Regions from separate parts of the Shewanella sp. SM29 genome, predicted to be linked through region 2. Evidence: predicted binding sites of a transcription regulator. Region 2 holds the regulator's gene; each other region holds the start of a gene.

The links. The regulator MetJ, encoded in region 2, represses methionine synthesis genes. The targets are predictions, from matches to a motif close to TAGACGTCTAGACGTCTA.
Region 1: a site for MetJ is predicted at 3,252-3,269, ahead of metH (methionine synthase). Genes of this name have one in related genera too.
Region 3: a site for MetJ is predicted at 4,173-4,190, ahead of serA (phosphoglycerate dehydrogenase). Genes of this name have one in related genera too.

Annotation. Positions count from the first base shown of each region.
Region 1 is NZ_JAKKRN010000028.1:32,710-39,098, forward strand. Features, by position in the region: gene metH (methionine synthase) at 1-3,128, opposite strand, end outside; gene L5L77_RS17125 (histidine phosphatase family protein) at 3,397-4,122, shown strand; cobalamin riboswitch at 4,344-4,537, shown strand; gene L5L77_RS17130 (ABC transporter ATP-binding protein) at 4,637-5,512, shown strand; gene L5L77_RS17135 (FecCD family ABC transporter permease) at 5,509-6,389, shown strand, end outside.
Region 2 is NZ_JAKKRN010000018.1:55,253-61,641, reverse strand. Features, by position in the region: gene gmtY (gamma-mobile-trio recombinase GmtY) at 1-1,430, opposite strand, end outside; gene L5L77_RS13710 (sulfite exporter TauE/SafE family protein) at 1,618-2,361, opposite strand; gene metJ (met regulon transcriptional regulator MetJ) at 2,496-2,810, opposite strand; gene metB (cystathionine gamma-synthase) at 3,023-4,186, shown strand; gene L5L77_RS13695 (bifunctional aspartate kinase/homoserine dehydrogenase II) at 4,198-6,389, shown strand, end outside.
Region 3 is NZ_JAKKRN010000029.1:11,832-18,220, forward strand. Features, by position in the region: gene L5L77_RS17265 (PAS domain S-box protein) at 1-584, shown strand, start outside; gene L5L77_RS17270 (two-component system response regulator) at 633-1,649, shown strand; gene ygfZ (tRNA-modifying protein YgfZ) at 1,738-2,700, opposite strand; gene serA (phosphoglycerate dehydrogenase) at 2,855-4,084, opposite strand; gene L5L77_RS17285 (DUF2238 domain-containing protein) at 4,239-4,847, shown strand; gene L5L77_RS17290 (helix-turn-helix transcriptional regulator) at 5,242-5,907, shown strand; gene L5L77_RS17295 (curlin) at 6,073-6,389, opposite strand, start outside.

The DNA.
Region 1 (6,389 bases), on a different contig from region 2:
GTGGTCATTTCAATTGTGGTGCGCGACTCATCGGTATACAGCTCAATGTCGTCGTAATTGACGGTATTGGCGGGGAATAAGCCGATAACCGCTTTTGCAGTGAGCCACTTTTCTTCGATGATTTGTTTGAGCATGGCCTGACCATCGGCGAACAGCTTTTGCGCCTCGACGCCGACGACTTTATCGGTAAGGATCTCAGGGTAATGGCCGTGCAATTCCCACGAGCGGAAAAATGGTGTCCAGTCGATACGCTCGACTAAGTCTTCTAATGGATAATTATCAAATATTTGGCGACCGAGCACGTTTGGCGTGAACGGGGTGTAGTTGGCCCAATCGTGTTGGCAGCGGTTTTCACGGGCCGCTTCGAGTGACACTATCTCTTTGCGCTTGGCTTGGGATAGACGCTTAGTACGCATGTCGTCGTATTCAGCATAGGTTTCGTCTATGGTCGCTTGGCGTGTCTCGTTGTTGATGAGCTTACTCACCATAGGCACGGCGCGGGACGCATCGGCGATATAAATGGCGCCATGGGGATAATGGGGCGCAATCTTTACCGCTGTGTGGATTTTAGAGCAAGTCGCGCCGCCGATAATCGCCGGAATGGTTAAGCCTTCGCGGTGGAAGGTTTTCACGTTATGCACCATCTCGTCCAGACTCGGCGTGATGAGGCCCGACATGCCGATGATATCGATATTGTGTTCTTTCACTGCATCGAGAATTCGCTCCACCGACACCATCACACCTAAATCGAATACCTCAAAACCGTTACAGGCGAGCACCACGCCGACGATATTTTTGCCGATATCGTGCACGTCACCTTTTACCGTCACCATCAAAATCTTGCCGTTAGATTGGCCTTCGACCTTTTCCAGCTCGATATAGGGGTTTAAGTAAGCCACGGCTTTTTTCATCACCCGCGCCGATTTCACCACCTGCGGCAGGAACATCTTGCCCGAGCCGAACAAGTCGCCGACCACGTTCATGCCGTCCATCAAGGCGCCTTCAATCACATCCAGCGGACGTTTTGCTTCTTGGCGAGCGGCTTCGGTATCTTCATCGATAAATTCGGTAATGCCTTTGACGAGCGCATGGGATAAGCGTTGGCTCACCGGCCAGCTGCGCCATTCTAAATCTTCTTTCTTACCGACCTGCGCGCCATCACCGCGGAATTTCTCTGCGATTTCAAGTAACTGCTCGGTATTGCTTGAGCCTTCAACTGGGCAGGGCAAGTTAAGCACCACGTTTTCGACCCGCACTTTAAGCTCAGGATCGATATCGTCGTAAATGGCTAACTGGCCCGCGTTGACAATCCCCATGTCCATGCCGACTTTGATGGCGTGGTACAGGAATACCGCGTGAATCGCTTCGCGCACTGGGTTGTTACCGCGGAACGAGAACGACACGTTCGACACACCGCCCGAAATCATCGCGTGGGGCAGGGTGGCTTTAATCGCTTTAATGGCATCAATAAAATCGACGGCATAGTTGTCGTGTTCATCGATACCCGTGGCGATGGCGAAAATATTCGGGTCGAAGATGATGTCTTCTGGCGGAAAGCCGACCTTGTCGACCAGCACCCGATAGGCGCGGGTACAGATTTCGATTTTACGCGCTTTAGTATCGGCCTGACCTTGCTCGTCGAATGCCATGATAATGGCCGCCGCGCCGTAGCGTTTCACCAGTGTTGCTTGCTCGATAAACTTGGCTTCGCCTTCTTTAAGGGAAATCGAGTTAACTATGCCCTTGCCTTGAATACATTTGAGGCCAGCTTCGATGACTTCCCACTTAGAGGAGTCGATCATAATAGGTACGCGGCTGATGTCGGGCTCAGAGGCAATCAAGTTTAAAAACTTGTGCATGATCTCGGCGCCATCGAGCATGCCTTCGTCCATGTTGATGTCGATGATTTGCGCGCCGCTTTCAACCTGCTCGCGGGCGACATCGAGCGCCTGCTCAAACTTGCCTTCTTTGATCAACTTTAAAAACTTGGCTGAACCTGTAACGTTGGTGCGCTCACCCACGTTAACGAACAGGGATTGGGCGTCGATAGTCAGTGGTTCCAAACCTGCCAAGCGGCAAGCGACTGGAATGTCCGGCAAAATACGTGGATCGTGACGGCTCACCGCTTCGCGGATCACGCGGATATGTTCAGGCGTACTACCACAACAACCACCGATAATATTGAGCATGCCTTCGCGCGCCCAATCTTCGATCACGTTCGCCATGTCCTCTGGGGTTTCATCGTAACCGCCAAACTCGTTCGGCAGGCCTGCATTCGGATGCGCCGACACATAACACTCACTGATGCGGGATAATTCTTCCACATAGGGGCGCAATTCTTTTGGCCCAAGTGCACAGTTAAGACCGATAGATAAGGGCTTGATATGGCGAAGGGAATTGTAAAAGGCTTCGGTCGTTTGGCCAGTCAGTGTGCGACCAGAGGCATCGGTAATGGTGCCCGAAATCATGATCGGCAATCTGTCTTTAGAATGCTGACCAAATAAGTCATCAAATACGGATTCAATCGCAAACAGCGCGGCTTTGGCGTTTAAGGTATCGAATATGGTCTCGACCATAATGATATCCGCGCCGCCCTCAATCAGCGCCTTAGTGGATTCTTTGTAAGCAGTCACTAACTCATCGAAGCTGACGTTGCGATAGCCTGGGTCGTTCACATCAGGGCTAATCGAACACGTACGGTTAGTGGGGCCTAACACACCGGCTACGTAGCGTGGAATGCCTGTGGCAGCAAAGGCTGCATCACAGGCTTCACGGGCGAGGCGCGCGCCGACTAAGTTAATTTCGGCGGACAGCGACTGCATGTCGTAGTCGGCCATGGCGATGGTGGTGGCGTTAAAGGTGTTGGTTTCAATGATGTCGGCACCGGCGTTTAAGTAGTCGGTGTGAATTTGTTTGATGATGTGAGGCTGTGACAAGACCAAAAGGTCGTTGTTACCTTTGACATCCGTATGCCAATCTTTAAAACGTTCGCCGCGATAGTCCTCTTCTTCCAGCTTGTAGCCTTGGATCATAGTGCCCATGGCACCGTCTAAGATCAGAATGCGCTCTGCAAGCTGTTTGCGTATGTCTGCCAATATCTGGCTGGCTTTAGTAGAGGGTATCGTCATAAATAGTTACCTTAAATACAGCTAAGTTAAGTCCAAAAATCGGCCATTGTTATGCTAAGTGCATTTTATTGTCGTCAGCCGACATTTTTTGAATACTTGTTCTTAAAATTTTTTTTGGACATTTAAACGTATAGACGTCCATAATACGCGACTTATGATTGTCAGGGCAAGATGAAAGTCAAAGGCATTAGGAGCGAGAATCGAGAATCAAGAATTTAGGCCCTTGGCTTGAGTTCCTAGTATCTAGCCCCTAACTAAAAAGGCATATATGAAACAAGTTCGATTGTTATTGTTGCGCCACGGTGAGTGTGAAGGCGGCGCTATTTTGCGGGGTCGTGTGGATATGCCTTTAAGCAAAAAGGGTTGGCAACAAATGTCGGCAGCAGTTGAGTCACAGGCCAGCGTGTGTAGCGCGATTTATAGCTCGACTTCACGCCGCTGCGCCGATTTTGCCCACGCTTTTGCCGCCGAGCTGCATTCGACGGCGGCACTGATATCTGAGTCAAGGCCATTGCAGGCGCAGTGTTTGTCGGGTTTACAGGAAATTGATTTTGGTGATTGGGACGGTTGTCGGCTCGATGACCTGTATCAACAAGAGGGCGAACACTTAGCGGCGTATTGGCAAAACCCTTGGCAAAATCCGCTGCCCAATGGTGAAACTATGGCAAGTTTTGAGTCGCGGGTGAATGGGACGATTGACCAGATACTCGCCGCCGAGTTTGAACGATTGACCCTTGACTCACATAAAATGGGTAATGAAAACAGTGCCATTAATGAAACCGCTGATAATATGCCTGCCACTCAAGTGTGGGTCGTGACCCACGGCGGGGTGATCCGTCACTTAATGGCGCGTGCCTTAGGAGTTGAACGGGCGGTAGGGTTTTATAGTCAACTCGATTTACCCGTGGCGGCCGTGGTGAGCATTAATGTGCTGCAAGATGAACAGGGTGCCTGCTATTGGCGTTTAGATTGGCCGAGTGGGCGCAGGTGTTGAGGCCTTATTTCACGACCTAGGCGCTATCATGTAGGCGTGATCGTTTGGCGAGAATAAGCTGATATGAAAATATTCTGATTTAAACAGCATTGCCTAATGGGATAGATGTAGGATAATGCTTTTCCCTGACGTTTGAACGAGATAGCGTATTACATGCGCAATGAGTGATAACGTCGCAGAAATAGGTGTTGGGAATAGACTCTCTTTGTTCGAATCGCTCCGTTGTTTTTATTCACAGTGGCGTTGTTAACAAAGAGCATATCAACCCAAACATAATAGGGAATCGGGGAGCTGCTCGTCAGTCAGCCCGAACTGTGCCCGCAACTGTGAGTAGTTTAAAGAAGCACCTAGATTCTAGAGCCTAGCTCCTTCTTTTCTACAAGTCAGGAGACCTGCCTATTTCTGTTATCGCTGCGTGCAGCCTTAGTTCTCGAGCGGGTGACTCGAGGGAGCAGATGACAATGTGCACAACCTTTTTTTATAAAGGTTTGGACTCGATAGGAGCGCCGCTTAGGTGAAACTTTCCGCAATCCAAACTAACAGCCCCGTGAATGACACTAACCCATCATCGAGCCCGTCAGTCGCGCTCAATGTGAGTCATTTGAGCTGGTGTATCGATGGCAAAACCATACTTTCCGGTATTAACTTTACGCTGCCAACGGGGCAGATGCTGGGGCTGATTGGCCCTAACGGTGCGGGCAAGTCCAGTTTGCTGCGCTGTTTGTATCGGTTTGTTCGCCCGACTCAGGGCAAAATTACCCTTTTCGATCAAGATATTGAGCGCTTGTCGCCCAAGGCGTTTGCCTGTCGCGTCGCCGTAGTGCAGCAGGATACACCGCACTATTTTGACCTCACCACAGAGCAATTGGTCAGCATGGGCTTAACGCCGCATAAGGGTATGTTCGATACCAATTCGAGCTGTGATACTGAGCGTATTGCTAAGGCTTTAGAGAAAGTAGGCTTGAGCCATAAGATGCACCAACAATATGAGCACTTATCTGGCGGTGAAAAGCAACGCGCCTTGATTGCCCGTGCCATAGTGCAGCAGCCGCAGCTTTTAATCCTCGATGAGCCAACGAACCACCTCGATGTGCGCTATCAAATTCAAATCCTCGAATTGGTGCGTAGTCTTGGGATTAGCGTGATTGCCTCAATTCATGATCTTAATTTAGCCAGTGCCCTGTGCGATAGTTTGTTGTTGATCCATAACGGGGAAGTCAGCGCTATGGGGACGCCAACCGAAGTATTAACCGAGGCGCGAATTAGCGATGTGTTTGGCGTGTGTGCTCAGGTATCGCCCCATCCACAACATAAAAAGCCCTTAATCAGCTATTTTTATGGTTACCACCATGTAGATCATGGCCTGAACGAGCGAGGCGAGGGTGGATGACTCAGGGGAGTAAACAATATTTCATCTCATATTTGGGGCGTATCGTGACACCGTTGACGAGACAACAACTGATGCTGCTCGTATTAGGTATCATCACTTTGATAACGCCTATTGCCGCGACGAGTTTTGGTGCGGCGAACATCAGTTTTACTGATGTTATTCAAGTGTTTATCAATAAGGCGACGAACCTCACTCAAGCCAATGGCATGACTGAGCGCATTGTGATGGAGCTCAGGCTACCGCGCATTTTACTGGCTTTTGTGGCGGGTGCGGGTTTGTCACTGGCGGGCAGTGTGTTGCAAACCGTGACTCGCAATCCGCTCGCCGATCCCTATTTGTTTGGCATTAGCTCTGGCGCGTCCTTTGGTGCTGTGGTGATGTTGACCTTATTCACTGGCTCTGGATTTTTTGATAATGCGGGCATGGCGGCACATTCTGGGCTTTTTAGCGGTTCGGGCGCCTTGTCTGGTTTGCTTTGGTTTAGCTTGCCCTTGGGCGCTTTTATTGGCGCCAGTTTGTCGGTACTGATAGTGCTTGCTTTGTCTGGGCTTGGGCTCAATAGCCAAGTGGAGCGCATGTTGCTCTCTGGTGTGGCGACCTCCTTTATGTTCGGCGCATTAACGAGTCTGCTGCTGTATTTCGCCAGTCCGCAGGCGACAGCCTCTGTGCTGTTTTGGAGTTTAGGCAGTTTCGCTAAGGCCAGTTGGTCCTTGTTAGTACTGCCGACACTGGTGATTGGTGCGAGTTTATTCATTATTTTAGGCATGAAACGGCAGATCATGGCGTTGCAGGCGGGGGATGAAACGGCGCATACCTTAGGGGTGAATGTGCCTAAGCTGCGGCTCAATATGTTGCTGCTCTGCTCCTTGATTACCGC
Region 2 (6,389 bases):
CCTGTGAAATAGCCTTGCGGGTCAATATCGTCAAAACCGTGCTCGACCAACTCTTTCCAATCTAGCGATTTTACTTTGGACTCAGGATTTGCCAGTTGTAGCGTGGCCTTGTTGAGTTCATCGGAGATTTCCTGCTGCCCTTTACCTGTGTAGGGAACTTGAGACTCCAGTGATTTATGGTGCATACATCGTCGTATCACCAACGGGTTAAGTCCTGAACGCTCTAAGCGTCTGCCATAGCTATGACGATGACCGTGCGGGTCTAACCCTTCCGATTTGTTTGGCTCTAAGCCAATGCGCCTTAATCCCGCCGCATAGCTTTGGTGAAACGCATTCAAAGTGTATGGGTTTCCAAGGGCGCTGTGATGGAATGAAATGAACGCATAGGGGTGATGGCAGTCAATACTGGCTCGATATTTTTGGTAACTCTTCCACAGTGACATAAAAACCTTGCCATAATCCGTTGGAAACCACTGAACTTGTATGTAGTTATCTCGATGGTCTACAACTCTTGTTTTCCAGCCAACGTATGCCGTGCCTTTCATTCGTTTGCGTGGTATACGAGCGTATTTTTCTTGTAAATAGGCTTCTCTGGTTTTTGTGCCTGAGCGACTACGCCAACTTTCGGGTGCTTTACCATCGACTTCGTTGTAAATTCGAACTATCGCTTTTTCAGGGTCATACGGATCTTCAAGTACATCAGTCACCCACAGCATAATAGCTTCACTTTCACGCAAACCGCCACCGTGCATCAAGAGCAGCATAAGCTTATCTCTCAGCGCAACTCGCGGATCTTTTGCTCCGCCAATACCATCTTTATAGAATGATTCCCAATGCTTATCTGGGAATGCTAAAGCATCGTCTTCGGCTTTCGTCAATGGAGTACGTCCTTTCATTGTGCGAGCTTTACGGATGGTTTTGTTAACAGTTTTATCTTCAATATGTCCAAGGAAGTCATTTTGGTTTTTTCGATACCAAGCAGCGTAATTAAGGCGTTGCTCATGAGGTGTGGCATCTCGCAAAGGGTTCATTGGCTCTGCGCCATGCTTGTTAGCCAGCCAATCAGTAAATGCCGTTAATCGATGAATATGTTTATTGACGTTATCAGTTGAGCTTGGCACCCAGTACAAGCCAGAGGGATCTAAACCATCTTCACCGATGGTGCCTGTGTAAAGACGCTTAGCAAAGGTTTGGAATAGCATTTTAGGATCTTCAAATAATCCTTTGTTGGCTTCCATGTAATCCAAGAGCAAAGAAGTGGCTTGAATAAAACCATTCATTAAAGCATTACTAGCACCATCAGCTTCCATCTTTAGCAAGTAATCGGTAACTGAACCAACTTCACCTTGTTCGGTGATCAAGATGGGGAGCTGACTTTTAATGCCAGTATTATCTTCTACGATAGTTGCTTTGACTTTAACCGATGACAAGGTTCATTCCTTTATACACATTAAACATACAATACACTATAGCGCTAAAGCTTTTATTGTGAAATAAAAAGGCAGATTTCTCTGCCTTAATACACAATATACATAGTTCAAGGTACTATATATAAGCAATGTCAGTGCTTTTTTATTGTTTGAATCGTGAGAAGGTTTGCCAGTACAAGCAGGACGCTTATTGGGGTAATAACTCGATAACCGACTTCACCGTTAGCACTAAGGCGCTGATACTGCACAGGACTAACGTCGCCATCTTTGTCTTCTCTTTATCGACACGGCCCACTAATCGTCCTGCGACTAAGTAACCTAAAATCACTGAGGGGAGCAGCATCAACGACAGCCACAGATGTTTTAATTCTAATAAGCCAGTGATCGCTAAAATGACCAATGCAATCATGGAGCTAAAAATGAAGAAGGCCGACAGGGCAGCACGAAACTGCGAGGCATCTTTGCCTGCCAACAAAATCGCCATCGGTGGGCCACCAATCGCGGCGATATTGCCGAAGATCCCTGAAACCACGCCCGCACCGAAGAGGGTTTTCTTATTCACTGGCAGGCTGAATTTATACAGGCTGAGGATCACTGCGACAGTTACAATGGCGGCGATGGATAAACCGAGTATGGGTTGAGGCGCAAACAGCAACAGACTCGCGCCGATAAAACCGCCGGGCACGCGACCTAGGAGCGCATATTGCAAGCCATTGAATTCTAAGTGACCGCGTTCACGCACTAAGGTCAGCAGGGCGATGGAGAAACCCATAGCAATAACAGGCGCAGGTACAAGTTGTGGATCGACGATATACAGCAAAGGACTGGCGACAACCGCAAGCCCAAACCCAATAAGACTTTGGGTTAATGCGCCCAGAAACACGACCAGCGAGGCTAAGGCGAGTGTCTGTGGATCTATCATAGAAAACATAGGATTTCCTATATCCCAAACCAACTCAAGATGGTGAAATTTAAAGTTTGAAGTCGCTTGGGGATAAACAAAAAGGGATCGTTAACGATCCCTATTGATGAGCACTGTGATATGACTTTGAAAGCGACGAGTCGCTATTCCATGTCTTCCCACTCGATTCCCATTTGATCCATCAACAACTTGGCTTCGGCGGGAATGCTGTCTGGGTTGTCTTTTGACAGATCTTCATCGTTGGGCAATGGCTGGCCAGTGTAGGCGTGCAAAAATGCCTCACACAACAGCTCGCTGTTGGTGGCGTGACGCAAATTATTGACCTGACGACGAGTACGTTCGTCCGTGAGGACCTTAAGCACTTTGAGCGGAATAGACACAGTAATTTTTTTTACTTGTTCATTCTTCTTGCCATGTTCAGCATAGGGGCTGATGTATTCCCCATTCCATTCAGTCATTGACTCACCTGTTATAACGCTAAATTCGGGGCAGATTTTAAACCCTTACAAAGAACAGTCAAATTATTGCTACTATTTCTTTGTGATTGCAAACAGATTTCTTTATGTTCAGACGTCTAAACGTCTTCACGCCTATTGACGATGGCGTTGGGCTTAGGTACATTTAGACGTCCAGACATCTCTATCAGTCTATCGAATTTAGGAGTCCACCCATGGCAGAGCGTCAATTAGCCACACTGGCAGTGCGTCAGGGTATCGAAAGCGATACTCAATATGGTGCAGTTGTGCCACCGATTTATTTGTCGACTAATTACGCCTTTGATGGTCATAAAAATCCCCGCGAATTCGATTACAGTCGTTCAGGCAACCCAACGCGCTGCATTTTAGGCGAAGCATTAGCGCAATTAGAAAAGGGCGCCACTGGCATAGTGACGTGCACTGGCATGGCGGCCATCACCTTAGTGACTACTTTGCTCGGCCCCGATGACCTATTAGTTGTGCCCCATGATTGCTATGGTGGTTCCTACCGTTTATTTACCAACTTGGCGAAGAAAGGCCAGTTTAAGCTCATTGTGGTCGACCAAACCGACAGCCAAGCGTTAGCCGCCGCCATTGCGCAGAATCCTAAGATGGTGTGGCTCGAAACCCCATCGAACCCGTTATTGCGTGTGGTAGATATCGAAGCCATTGCTAAGGCGAGCCATGAGGTCAGCGCGCTGGTGGTGGTCGATAACACTTTTTTATCGCCAATATTGCAACAACCCCTATTGTTAGGCGCGGATATCGTTATCCACTCCACCACTAAATATATCAATGGTCACAGCGATGTAGTCGGCGGCGCTGTGGTCGCCAAAGACGCGCAAATCGGCGAAAGCTTACATTGGTGGTCGAACACTCTAGGCTTAACGGGGTCAGCCTTTGACAGTTATCTGACCCTGCGCGGCCTACGTACCTTAGCTGTGCGTATTCGCGAGCATCAAGCCAATGCCCAGCGTATTATTGAGGTATTAACGCAAAGCCCTGTGGTGAGCAAAGTCTATTACCCCGGTCTTGCGGATCATCCAGGTCACGCCATTGCGGCCAAGCAACAACAGGGCTTTGGCGCTATGCTGAGCTTTGAGCTCAAAGGCGGCGAGGCCGAAGTGGTGGCCTTTTTAGGTGCACTCAGCTTATTTAGCGTGGCGGAAAGTTTAGGTGGCGTCGAAAGTTTAGTGGCAGTGCCCGCCACTATGACCCACAGAGCCATGGAGCCGCAAGCGCGCTTCGAGGCTGGTATTAAGGACACCCTATTGCGTCTATCGGTGGGTATTGAAGATGCCGCCGATTTAGTTGCAGATATTCAAGCAGGATTAGCCGCCGTTGCGGCTTGTCAGTAGAGGAATAATAGATGGCACGTTGTCACTTACATAAATTTGGTGGCTCCAGTTTAGCGGATGCCGATTGTTATCGCCGAGTCGCCCATATCCTGTTAACCCACGGTCATAGTGATGATCTCGTGGTGGTCTCTGCGGCGGGTAAAAGCACGAATTTCCTGTATAAATTATTAGCGCTGCGTGATGCGGGTCAGCTATGGCAAGAAGAGTTACAAGTGCTGATCAGTTACCAACAGGGGTTGATTGAGCAGTTGTTGTCGAATGAACAAGCCCGAGATCTGCGTGAGCGTTTGGCCACTGATAAAGCGCAGCTCATCAGCTTATTGTCCTTAGATACCCGCAACGATTACCAAATTAACCATGTGGTAAGCTTTGGCGAACGTTGGTCGGCACGCCTGATGGCGGCGCTGCTGCGTGAATCGGGCGTGGCGGCAAGCCATGTGGATGCCTGTTCAATTTTAGTGGCCGATGAAGCCGCTGTGCCGCAAATTCGGGTACAAGAATCCCGCGCTAAAGTACAAGCCCTATTAGCCGCCCACCCAAATGAACGGCTGGTGATCACCGGCTTTATCTGCGCTAACGAGCGTGGCGATACCTTGTTACTTGGTCGTAATGGTTCAGATTTTAGCGCCAGCCTGATTGCGAGTCTCGCTGATATCGAGCGCGTGACCATTTGGACCGATGTGGAAGGGGTGTTCAACGCCGATCCTAATAAAATCAACGATGCCAAGTTACTGAAAAGCATGTCACTTGCCGAAGCCGATCGCCTAGCGCGTTTAGGCTCGCCAGTATTGCATTCGCGCACTTTGCAGCCGTTATTCAATACCGAAGTGAGCTTAGCGGTGCGTTCAAGTTATGCGTCCCACACCGACTTTACCTTAATCGCGCCCCACAGTTCGTCGGCGAGCGCGCCTGTGGTGACTAATCTCAATGCTGTTGTCCTGTTCGGCTTTAAACTCACGGGTGAGTTAACCCGTTTATTAGATTTATTGATCGCCGCGGGTTTAACGCCATTGGCCCATTGGACCTCTGCCCATCAAAGGGTTGAACTTGCCTATACCGCTGAGAATCAAAAACAAGTTCAAAGATTACTCGATGCCGAGGCAGAAGCATTAGGGATCAGTGATCAGCAGATCAACACAGATTTTGGTTTAGTCGCATTAGTGAGTGCCGACGCCGAACATTATCGCCGCAGCTTCGCCCGTTTACTGAGCCGTGATGCTAAACCTTTGTTCAGTGGCGATTTAAGTTTAGTGACGTTAGTGCCCCAGTCACAGGTGAATCTGTTAACCCAAAAAGTTCACCGCCGCTGCGCTGGCCCGCGTAAACGCATTGGTGTCCTGCTGCTCGGTGTGGGTAATATCGGTGAGGCTTGGATCGATCTGTTTAAGTCGGTTTCACCATCATTGGACCATGAACTCGAAGCCAGTGTTGAGTTAGTCGGTTTGGTCAGTTCGAGTAAAGCCTTGATTAAATCCACTGGGATTAATCTTGCCGCGTGGCAAACAGAGTTTAATACTGAAGCCACGCCTTGGCAGTATGAACATTTATTCGAGCAATTAGAGCAAGTTAACTGCGATGAGCTGGTGGCCTTAGATATCAGTGCCAGCGCCAGTTTGACGCTGCAATATCCAGAACTGTTCGAGCGTGGCATCCATGTGGTGAGCGCGAATAAACTTGCGGGCTCGGGTCCACTGCCTTTCTATCGAGAGTTAAAGCAGCAACTGGGTAATCGTCGTTTGTTTTGGCGCTATAACGCCAGCTGTGGCGCTGGTTTACCTATCCAACATGCGCTAAATGATCTGCGTAACAGCGGTGATAGCGTTGAAGCGGTGGGCGGGATTTTCTCCGGCACCTTGTGTTGGTTGTTTGAGAAATACGATACTAGTAAGCCATTTTCAGAATTAGTGATTGAAGCCAGAGGCTTAGGTATTACTGAACCCGATCCCCGCGACGATCTCTCCGGCCGTGATATGCAGCGTAAACTGCTTATCTTAGCCCGTGAGATTGGCCTTGAAATCGAGCTTGAAGATATTGAGCTGCGCTCACTCGTACCAGCCGCTTTGGCGGATATTCCCTTAGATCAATTTCTCACCCGCATTGCCGAGTTAGATGCCGATCTGCTGCAACAGTATGGTGCGGCGGCGGAGCAAAATAAGGTGCTCAGATATGTGGCATCCTTAGACAACAGCGGCCCAGAGCTCAA
Region 3 (6,389 bases), on a different contig from region 2:
CAGAACACCCTGAGCTGGATATCGATAGAGGTTTGCAACTGGTGCAGCATTCGACGCGTCTTTATCAACGAATCTTTGATCGTTTCGTGAGCAGTCAACGTAATGTGGTGGAGCAGGTTCGCAAAGCCATCGCGGCGAATCAAGTCGAAGATGCGGTGCGTATCGCCCACACCCTTAAAGGCTTAGCGGGTAATTTAAGTTCGGCAAAATTGGTGGAATTAGCGCGTTTGCTTGAGTTGCATTTAACAGAGAAAGCGCCTTATGAAGATGAATTGGTTCAAATTCAACCGCTAGTGGCCTCTATCTGCGATGCGATTGAACACGACAAACCAGCAGCGGTAAATCAAGCCGAACCTCAAGCCGTTGATTTATTATCTGCTGAAGATTTAAGGGCGGCATTACAGGCCTTGCGGCAGAATCTAGATGATGCCGATGCCAGCGCAGTGGTAAAAATTGATGCCTTAAAGCCGAAGGTGAGTAGTGCGATGTGGCAAACATTAAGCCCCGCTTTATCTATGATTAACCAGTATCAGTTTGATGAGGCAATCGACTTAATTGACGATGTGATTACACAGTTAGGATAGAAAGCGGTAGCGCGAATTTATAATGCGTGACATTGAGTGGAGTTGTTAATGGAAAAAGCAACAATATTAGTCGTCGATGATACACCTGAGAATATCGATATTTTGATTGGTATTTTAGGTGATGATTACAAAGTCAAAGTGGCGATCGATGGCCCGAGGGCGTTAGCGTTAGTGACAAAATCGCGGCCTGACTTGATTCTGCTCGATGTCATGATGCCAGGTATGAATGGCTATGAAGTCTGCAAGGTGCTAAAGCAAGAGCCGCTGACCAGCCATATTCCGGTGATCTTCGTGACCGCCTTATCTGAAATTGCTGATGAAGCCCAAGGTTTTGCATTGGGTGCGGTGGATTACATTACTAAGCCTGTCAGCGCGCCTGTCGTTAAAGCGCGGGTTAAAACACATCTTGCGCTTTATGATCAAAAACGTCTACTCGAACAACAAGTTAAAGTTCGTACTCACGAATTAGAAGAAACCCGTTTCGAGATTATCCGTCGTCTTGGCCGTGCCGCTGAATACAAGGACAACGAGACGGGTCTACATGTTGTGCGTATGAGCCATTACGCCCGCATATTAGCGATAAAGCTCGGCTTACCGACAACCTTTTGTGACTTGATTTTTAACGCGGCGCCTATGCACGATATTGGTAAAATCGGTACGCCCGATGCTGTGCTGAAAAAGCCTGGGAAACTTGATGCGCAGGAATGGGAAATTATGCAGCAGCACGCCGCCATAGGTGCAGAAATTATTGGTGAACATAGCGATCCGTTATTGCAAATGGCCCGTCGTATCGCCTTAACTCACCATGAGAAGTGGGATGGTTCAGGTTACCCTAATGGCTTGGTAGGCGAAGAAATCCCCCTTGAAGGGCGTATCACCGCGATTGCGGATGTGTTCGATGCGCTGACTTCGCAACGGCCTTACAAGCAGGCTTGGACGATTGAAGCAACTATGGAGTTATTTGAAAATCAAGCGGGAAAACATTTCGATCCTAAGCTGGTGGAGGAGTTCAAGCAAATCCTGCCAGAAGCAATTGCCATTCGAGATACTTATTTAGAAAATTGATGCTCGAAGTGCATTGACTAAGGTAAAGGCGCCATTGGCGCCTTTATTCTGCTTCAATATTTTATACTAATCATATTAAATCAAAGCATTACGCTTCATCTAATGAGTAGGGCAGGGCTTGGATCGTTAAATGTGATTGTTCATCGTCGGCAAAACGTAGCTGAGTATCATTAGCCGTGTCATTAGGAAGTACGGCGGTTAACAAGACTTGGTTGCCGCGCTGTACAAACTCAATGATTTGACCGCCACGGCGAAAACTGTCTTCCATCGCGATTTCAAGGCCTGATGCTAGGGTGATTTGAAGACTAGTGTGGCCGTGCAAAATATACAGGGCGCGTTTATTACCACCGCGATATTTCATTCGCGCTATGGTTTCTTGTCCCATGTAGCAGCCCTTGTTGAAGCTGATACCGTTAACCGCTTGTAGATTACACATCTGCGGTACGTACTGGCTGGCATGGCTGGCGGCAAGGTTGGGGTAACCTGCTGCAATCTCTAACGCTTGCCATGCACTGGCGTCAAATACACTCAGTTCCGATTGCGCAACTAAAGCTGCCGCAGCATCTGGTGTTAATACTAAAATAAAACGTTCAGCGTCTTTTAAAATCGCACCATTTTCAATGAGTGTGAGCTCTTGCTGAATGTCACCAAAATGTTTGTTCACGAATTGGCTTGCCTGTTCACCGGCAACCCCGAGCAGAGTCCACTCAGCGGATGCATTGCTTAGGGTGGCTTTACTAAAAACGGCATATTTTTGTAACTGGGGTAAATCGACTTCGATGGCATCCTTTGGCATCAACATAAAGAGTGCATCTTGAATGGCAAAGGTTCTGAAACTGGCCAGCATTTTACCTTTAGGATCGCAATGCGCGCCCCAGCGCCATTGATCTGTGGCCAATGAGCTGATGTCTGTGGTCACTTGGCCATGGATAAAACTGCGGCCTTGTTCTCCAACGACTTTGATGAGGCCCAAATGAGATAAGTTGGCAAGCATAAGTGGAGGCAAGGTAGCGTCCAGATCCCAATGGGGCGTAGAAACTGAAATAGTCATAGCGAGATCCTGAAAATGAAGACGATGTGAGAGGCTAGATTGTAACGGAATTCCAGTTGGCTCAAAAGCATAAGGCGCACATATCTGTGAATGATCTGTGCGCCTTAATATGTGTGCTTTAGTCGATAGGCTTAAAGCGAGTGGAGTTTAAAGTTTAAAACAGCACGCGAGTACGCAATGTACCTTCAATGGCTTTGAGTTCAACTAAGGCTTCTTCCGCTTGAGTTGTGTCTACTTCCATCACGACATAACCAATTTCTGCGGTGGTCTGCAAATATTGGGCGGCGATGTTGATGCCTTTTTCCGAGAAGGCTTGGTTGATCTTGATCAACACGCCCGGACGGTTTTGGTGAATATGCAGCAAGCGCGAGGTGCCTTTATGCGTTGGTAATGACACTTCAGGGAAGTTAACCGCAGAAACGGTTGAGCCGTTGTCTGAGTATTTAGCGAGCTTACCCGCGACTTCGATACCAATGTTTTCTTGGGCTTCGGCCGTGCTACCGCCCACATGCGGCGTGAGTAGAACATTGTCTAAACCGCGTAGAGGACTGATAAATTCATCGTCATTCGATTGTGGTTCAACGGGGAATACATCGATTGCTGCACCTGCGAGGTGACGTTCTTTTAACGCAACGGTTAAAGCTTCAATATCGACTACAGTACCGCGTGATGCGTTGATAAAGATGCTGCCCTTTTTCATTGCTGCAAACTCGGCAGCGCCTATCATGTCTTTTGTTTGTGGAGTTTCAGGGACATGTAAGCTTACTACATCAGCTTGTGCTAATAGGAGTTCCAACGAATGGACTTGTTGTGCGTTACCTAGTGGCAGTTTGTCTTCGATATCGAAGAACACGACGCGCATACCTAAGGTTTCCGCCAGAATGCCAAGTTGAGTACCAATATGGCCGTAACCAATTACACCTAAGGTTTTACCACGCACTTCATAGCTGCCCGCTGCGGTTTTCATCCAGCCGCCACGGTGAGCGATAGCGTTGCGTTCAGGGATACCCCGCATCAACATAATGATTTCGCCAATCACGAGTTCTGCAACACTGCGAGTGTTTGAGAAGGGAGCGTTAAATACTGGGATACCAAGGGATTCGGCGGTGGCAAGGTCAACTTGGTTGGTTCCAATACAGAAACATCCTATCGCGATTAACTTCTCGGCACGTTTCAGCACCTCTGCAGTTAATTGGGTACGCGAACGAAGTCCCACAAAATGCGCATCTTTAATGGACTCAAGTAAGGCTTCATCGCTTAAGGAAGCTTTGTGGTATTCGATATTGGTGTATCCCGCACGTTCAAATACATCGACCGCAGATTGGTGGACGCCTTCCAACAGCAGGATCTTGATCTTATCCTTGTCCAGCGAATGTTTCGCCATGATATGGGTACCCTCTAATTAATAGAAATGTTTCTTATGATATGCTCACAACCTTCACCCACCAAAATAGCACTTTTTTTGCTCAGTGTGGAGGGCTAGATGGCTAAAGTTAATATTCTAAATTTAGAACAATATCGCATAAGAGGAAGAAACATTGAATAACAAAATCGCATGGTGCGGTATTTACCTCTCAGTTTTGGTGTGGTCGGCGATAAAACCCGCAGATCCTTTCACATGGTGGCTCGAAGCCTTACCTGCATTGATTGCTGTACCGATTTTATTCTTTACTCGCAAACGTTTTCCACTAACACCTCTAGTGTATTTTCTCGTCTTAATACACTGCTGTGTGTTGTTTGTAGGTGCTCATTATACTTACGCTGAAGTGCCGTTATTCGACACGATTGCGGATTGGATGGGTTCAGAACGTAATAATTACGATAAAGTGGGTCATTTTGCGCAAGGTTTTATCCCAGCCATGCTCGCCCGTGAAATTATGTTGCGTAATCAAGCTGTCAAACCTGGGGCTTGGTGCGCGTTTCTTGCTACTTGTTTTGTGCTCGCATTTTCGGCGTTTTATGAACTGATCGAATGGTGGGTTGCCGTGGCAACCGGCGAAGGGGCTGAAGCCTTTTTAGGGACTCAAGGCTATGTATGGGATACCCAATCCGACATGTTTCTTGCCCTCATTGGCGCAATTGTCGCGTTAGCTTTACTGTCTCGTTTTCAAGATAAACAAATCGCGAGACTCAAGCAGAGGATTTAGCGGCTAAAAGTGGGTGATGCTCTCTGTTTGAGTTGTAAGACTTTCTTCCCTGAAATATATGGTGTGAGTGTGATGACATTGAGTTGTCATACTTTAGTGTTGTTATTGTGTTTTCTTTGTGTTGCAACTTTGGATTGATAACGTCATAGTTGGAAAGTATTAGGTGCTGGGCGTTGGCCAAGTAAAACGGTATTTTTGACTGTTATTCCATTTTATTGTGGTGAGTTAGTCGAACCTACTAGCATTAAACAGGGAATAGTACATTTGGGTGATGTTTTTCAATCGTTAACTAGTCAGAATTAACTAGGTTAATGGAATGTTGAAAAATCTAACTAAAAAGACGAGTCAAACATACCATTTTGCAATAGAGAATACTTTTCAGGGAGGAGAGTCATTGAGCACAATTAATGAATTGGTTTTTTTACACCAAATGGCCGCGCCATGTCATTTAGCGTTACTCGCTGAATCCATAGGTTTGAAAACGCGAATAGTAAAGCATGCGGCTGAACTGGATTTAGACAAGAGTCGCCGTAGTTTTTATCTGATCACCCAAAAAGGTTCAGCATTAGATAACAAAGGGATACCTCTGTTAGCTTCGCGATTAGTGTCACATTTTCCTGTGGCGCTGTATCAAGTTGAGCGAGACTCCTTAGACCAAGAATCTGCAATGTTACTCGGCATTCGAGGTATTTTATTTGCCGATCAACGTATGGATCTGATGTTAACGGGTTTACGTAAAATGGTGGCAGAGGAACTTTGGTACGATAGAACTTTGCTAAGCAAAATGTTCCGCCGTGTCGTACAAAAGTTAGAAGGTAATAATGAAATGCCCTCTGATACTGTGGCTATGCTGCAGATGCTGACATCCCGTGAACGCACTATCATTCAATTCGTATCGAGTGGTGCGAGGAATAAAGAAATCGCTCATAGGTTATGTATCAGCGAACATACAGTGAAGGCGCATATTTCTTCTATTTTCCGCAAGACCCAGTCTCGTAATCGGGTTGAGCTTTTACGTTGGGCGCAAACCTATCAAACTCACTTTGAGCTGTGCAGTTAGTCAGTTAAAGATATTGGTCGTTAGCTTTTCGCTGTGAGTGGTTAATGATTGCTGGCATATCAACATAGAAAAGCGGGAATGTTTATTTAAACATTCCCGCTTTTTGTTTAACACCCATTTTATAAACCACCAAAGAGTTTAGCTGTGGTGGTTTAACAGTATTGATTAGTATTGCACTACAGTGGCAACGTTCATATTGCCTGATTGGTTCACGTTGATGCTGTTGTTAGTGCCTGCTTGAGAACCTAACACTAAGTTGTCATTACCCGTTTGAGTGATTGACAGGCTGTTATTGTCACCGCTAACGCCAAATGAATTTGAAGCAAATGAAGTGTCGCTATCGCCGCCTACCCAGTTACCTTTACCTGATTGAGTAATTTGCGCGGTGTTTTCATCACCTTCAATAATCAGGTCAATAACGTTAAGATCGCCACTTTGAAGTGCGCTGACATCGGCATTGTTGTTGCCAGTAACAGAAATCA